DNA from 2 places in the Pseudundibacterium arcticum genome. Region 1 is predicted to be linked to the other one. Evidence: riboswitches for the same ligand, from Rfam matches in the RefSeq annotation. Region 1 holds a riboswitch; the other holds the start of a gene.
What was found. Region 1 has a riboswitch for thiamine pyrophosphate ahead of ACFOFO_RS02195 (thiazole synthase). Riboswitches for the same ligand answer to the same signal wherever they lie in the genome.

Region 1 (2,455 bases):
AACACCGCGGTGAGGTGGAGATTTGCGGACTAGGTGTTGGCCTCGATCTCAGCACGTATTACAGCCGCAGCCTGGCCACCGATCTTCCGCACTCGCTTAACAATGCGCTATTGCTTGAGATCGCGCAGTTGATCGGTGCCCGTGGTCGTCAGTAAGGCGCCAACTATGCCCGCTCTGACCAGTGGGGCGGCCATATATGTTGCGCGCCTATCCAGAACACGAGTTGACGCTGCCGATCAGCGTCGTGTGTTCTATGGAGGCGCCGCCCAGCAGCGCCTGCTCGGTGACCGCCAGCAGCTTCAGCGTGTCGTCCCAGTCCGGCGTGACAATATACAGTCCGTTCATCGTTACTCCTTCCATGGCGTGATTCAGGTCGCGCGCCCTGCCATCGGCGACGACGGCGAGGCCGCGAAGCGTTTCGGAACGCGGCCCGCCAAGTAGGCGTCGCGTCCGGCTTGCACCGCCAGCGTCATCGCACGCGCCATCCGGACCGGGTCCCGCGCACCGGCGATCGCGGTGTTCATCAATACACCGTCGCAACCGAGTTCCATCGCAATCGCCGCATCGGACGCGGTGCCGACGCCGGCATCGACGATCACCGGTACGGTGGCCTGTTCGATGATCAGCGACAGGTTCCACGGATTCAGGATGCCCATGCCGGAGCCGATCAAGGACGCCAGCGGCATGATCGCGACGCAGCCGATCTGCTCCAGCATCCGGGCCTGGATCGGATCGTCGCTGCAATACACCATCACGTCGAAGCCGTCCGCCACCAGCGTCTCGGCCGCCTTCAAGGTCTCCGGCATGTTGGGAAACAGCGTCTTCTCGTCGCCCAGCACCTCGAGCTTGACCAGCTTGTGGCCGTTGAGTAATTCACGTGCCAGTTGCAAGGTGTACACCGCATCTTTCGCGTTATAACAGCCGCCGGTATTTGGCAGGATCGTGTACTTTGACGGCGGGATGAAGTCCAGCAGATTCGGTTCGTCGACATCCTGGCCGATGTTGACGCGCCGGATGGTGACGGTGACGATTTCGGTGCCGCTGGTTTCAATTGCGGCGCGTGTTTCCTCGAAATCGCGGTATTTTCCGGTTCCCACCAGCAGCCGTGAGCCATAGGTTTTGCCGGCGATCGTTAAATTTTCTTGCGTACTTTCAGCAGAATTCATTTCTATTTTCTCTGTTTGTTCTGCGCATCGGGGCACGCGGATATCCGGGCGCGAACCCGTGATATACACTTTGCCGGAATTGGGCAAGGGCTGGACCGCCGCCTCGTCTACCGTAGCAGTAGCGGACAGGAATTTTGGATTGGCGTTCATAGTGCTTCCTTATAGGTTCGTTGCTCTTTGGCGGCCAGCAACAAGAAGGAAGACAGTACGAACTACGACAAGTCTGCTTTCCTACGCTGGCATTATCCAGATCAGGTCAAGGGTATTTCTCACCCGACTGGTTCAGTCAGGACCCCTAGCTTTGCGGCGCCACCTCCTTCAGGGAGATGGGGTATTCCAATTTCACCTGCGATGTTCAGTGCTTCATGGCGGACCTGCTCTTGCAAGACCCGTGGCCCATTTGTGCGGACCCCCGACGCGGCATTCCGGTAAATGCAAAATCAAGCTCAGGCTGACGGCCGCCAACGATATCCGCAATCGCGCGTCCGGAGCCGCAGCCCATGGTCCAGCCCAGAGTGCCGTGCCCGGTGTTCAAAAACAGGTTGGCGAATTTCGTCTTGCCGATATAGGGCACGTTCGACGGTGTCAGCGGACGCAAGCCGGCCCAGTAGGTCGGGTTGTCGTAGTCGCAAGCACCCGGAAACAACGCGCGAACGCGCCGCGTGATGGCATCGCAGCGCGCTGGGTTGAGTTCACGAGTGTAGCCGTTCAATTCGCAGGTTCCGGCCACGCGCAGGCGGTCGCCCAGGCGCGACAGTACCAGCTTGTGGCTGTCGTCGGTCAGCGATACGGTCGGCGCGGCTTGTGCATTGATGATCCGGTAAGTGGCGGAATAGCCTTTGCCGGGATAGATCATCAGCTCGATGCCGAGCGGCTTCAGCAGCGGCGCAGAGAAACTGCCGAGCGCCACCACGAACGCGTCAGCCTGCAGCGTCCGGTGCCGACCGTTTGCATCGATCACTTCGACACCGGTAATCTGCATACCAGCGCCGCTGCCTTCAGAGAGCAAGCGCGTGACCGTGGTATTGAAACGGAACTGTACACCGGCTTCGGCCGCTTTTGCAGCCAGGCCGACCGTGAACTTGTAGACGTCGCCGGATTCATCGGTTGAAGTGAAGTCGCCGCCGACAATCTGGTCGCGCATGCCAGCCAGTGCTGGTTCCAGCGCCAAGATTTCGTCTGTGCTGACGGGGTTGCGTGGACAACCCAGTTCGCGCATCAATGCCGCGGCCGCGAGCGACTTGTCGAATTCTCTTTGGTCGGTATAGAAATGCAGGATGCCGCGTGTC
Region 2 (2,455 bases), on a different contig from region 1:
GGCAGCGACAGCATCTTGCCAACCAGATGGGTGTAACGTTCATCGGTCGGATCGACCGCCACCGCGACGTCGCCCAGCATGGTTTCGGGGCGCGTGGTCGCCACGGTCAGATAGCCGCTGCCATCGACGAACGGATAGTGGATATGCCACATCGAGCCGTCTTCTTCTTCCGACACCACTTCCAGGTCGGACACTGCGGTACCGAGTACCGGATCCCAGTTAACCAGGCGCTTGCCGCGATAAATCAGACCCTGCTCGAACAAGCGCACGAACACGTCGGTCACTACTTTCGAGCGCGGCTCGTCCATCGTGAAGTATTCACGCGTCCAGTCCGGCGAGGTGCCCATGCGGCGCATTTGGCCGGTAATGGTGGAGCCGGACTGCTCCTTCCATTCCCAGACTTTTTCGACGAACTTTGCACGGCCAAGGTCATGGCGCGAAATTTTTTGCGCATCGAGCTGACGTTCAACCACGATCTGGGTCGCGATGCCGGCGTGGTCGGTGCCGGGGATCCAGGCGGTATTGAAGCCGCGCATACGGTGATAGCGGGTCAGGCCGTCCATGATGGTCTGGTTGAACGCATGCCCCATATGCAGCGTGCCGGTCACGTTGGGCGGCGGCAACTGTATGCTGAATGCGGGTTTGGACAGATCCATGGACGCGGCGAAATACCCGCGCTGTTCCCATTCTGTACGCCAGAATTTCTCAATATCGGCGGGCTCGAAAGACTTGGCTAATTCCATGATTTTGCGTGGTGGTTTTATCTAAGTTGTTGATTATAAATGACTGCCGGTAATTTCAGCCAGGCAAGGGCGCGGCGCAGTGGTGCTGCGGGGTAAATTGATGTTCAAATATTTCTCTACGTAAAGTTCGATGCCAGACTGAGGAAGAGGCAGATTGAGGCGTTGGCGCCCGAGGATCAGCTGGATCCTGCGTTCGATCGATGGAGCGCCGATGCCAGGCCGAATCCGCAAGCCTCCGTCCGATACCCCGCACTGGCCGCGGTAGCCTTGGCGGGTCGCCGATATCCCTAATTTAAAATCGACGCTATAAAAGCGGCTATAATGCTGCTTTCCCGCGTTGCTTGACATGCGGGAATTGCTAGGGGTCCTGATAGATGAAATAAATCTGCCGGGTGAGAAATACCCTTGACCTGAACTGGATAATGCCAGCGTAGGAAAGCAGACTTGTCGTAGTTCGTACTGTCTTCCTTCTTGTTGCTGGCCGCCAAAGAGCAACGAACCTATAAGGAAGCACTATGAACGCCAATCCAAAATTCCTGTCCGCTACTGCCACGGTAGACGAGGCGGCGGTCCAGCCCTTGCCCAATTCCAGCAAAGTGTATATCACGGGTTCGCGCCCGGATATCCGCGTGCCGATGCGCAGAATCAGCCAATCCGACACGCCCGCGTCCTTTGGTTTCGAGGCCAATCCGCCGATCTATGTGTACGACACCTCGGGCCCGTATACCGACCCGGATGCCAACATCGACATCCGCTCCGGCCTGGCATCGGTGCGTGGAAACTGGATCGCCGAACGCAACGATACCGAAGAACTGAGCGGCCCCAGCTCGGCTTACGGCGTGGAACGCCTGAACGATCCGGCACTGGCCGAACTGCGCTTCGACCTGCACCGCAAGCCGCGCCGCGCTCTGGCTGGCAAGAACGTCACGCAGATGCACTATGCGCGCCAGGGCATCATCACGCCGGAAATGGAATTCGTGGCGATCCGCGAAAACATGCGGCGCCGTGAATACCTGGAAGAACTGCAAGCCTCCGGCCCGATGGGCCACAAGCTGGCCACCTTGATGGGGCGCCAGCATCCGGGCCAGTCGTTCGGCGCGGCGATTCCAGCCGAAATCACGCCGGAATTCGTGCGCGAGGAAATTGCCCGCGGCCGCGCCATCATCCCGGCCAACATCAATCACCCGGAAATCGAACCGATGATCATCGGTCGCAACTTCCTGGTCAAGATCAACGCCAACATCGGCAACTCGGCGGTGACCAGTTCGATCGGCGAAGAAGTCGAAAAAATGACCTGGGCGATCCGCTGGGGCGGCGATAACGTGATGGATCTGTCGACCGGCAAGCACATCCACGAAACGCGCGAATGGATCATCCGCAATTCGCCGGTGCCGATCGGCACCGTGCCGATCTATCAGGCGCTGGAAAAAGTCAACGGCAAGGCCGAAGACCTGACCTGGGAAATCTACCGCGACACGCTGATCGAGCAAGCCGAGCAAGGCGTCGACTATTTCACGATCCACGCCGGCGTGTTGCTGCGCTATGTGCCGATGACGGCCTCGCGCCTGACCGGGATCGTCTCGCGCGGCGGCTCGATCATGGCCAAGTGGTGCCTGGCGCATCACAAGGAATCGTTCCTGTACACGCATTTCGAAGACATCTGCGCCATCATGAAGGCCTACGACGTGTCGTTTTCGCTGGGCGATGGCCTG

Region 2: another riboswitch for thiamine pyrophosphate. It lies ahead of thiC (phosphomethylpyrimidine synthase ThiC); the one in region 1 lies ahead of ACFOFO_RS02195 (thiazole synthase).

What each region holds. Positions count from the first base shown of each region.
Region 1 covers NZ_JBHRTP010000006.1:60,906-63,360, reverse strand. The annotation lists gene ACFOFO_RS02205 (cobaltochelatase CobT-related protein) at 1-155, shown strand, start outside; partial or broken gene ACFOFO_RS02200 (thiamine phosphate synthase) at 253-345, opposite strand; gene ACFOFO_RS02195 (thiazole synthase) at 369-1,166, opposite strand; TPP riboswitch at 1,378-1,473, opposite strand; gene ACFOFO_RS02190 (D-amino acid dehydrogenase) at 1,522-2,455, opposite strand, start outside.
Region 2 covers NZ_JBHRTP010000021.1:6,013-8,467, forward strand. The annotation lists gene ACFOFO_RS07585 (valine--tRNA ligase) at 1-743, opposite strand, end outside; gene ACFOFO_RS07590 (hypothetical protein) at 777-1,091, opposite strand; TPP riboswitch at 1,094-1,197, shown strand; partial or broken gene thiC (phosphomethylpyrimidine synthase ThiC) at 1,259-2,455, shown strand, end outside.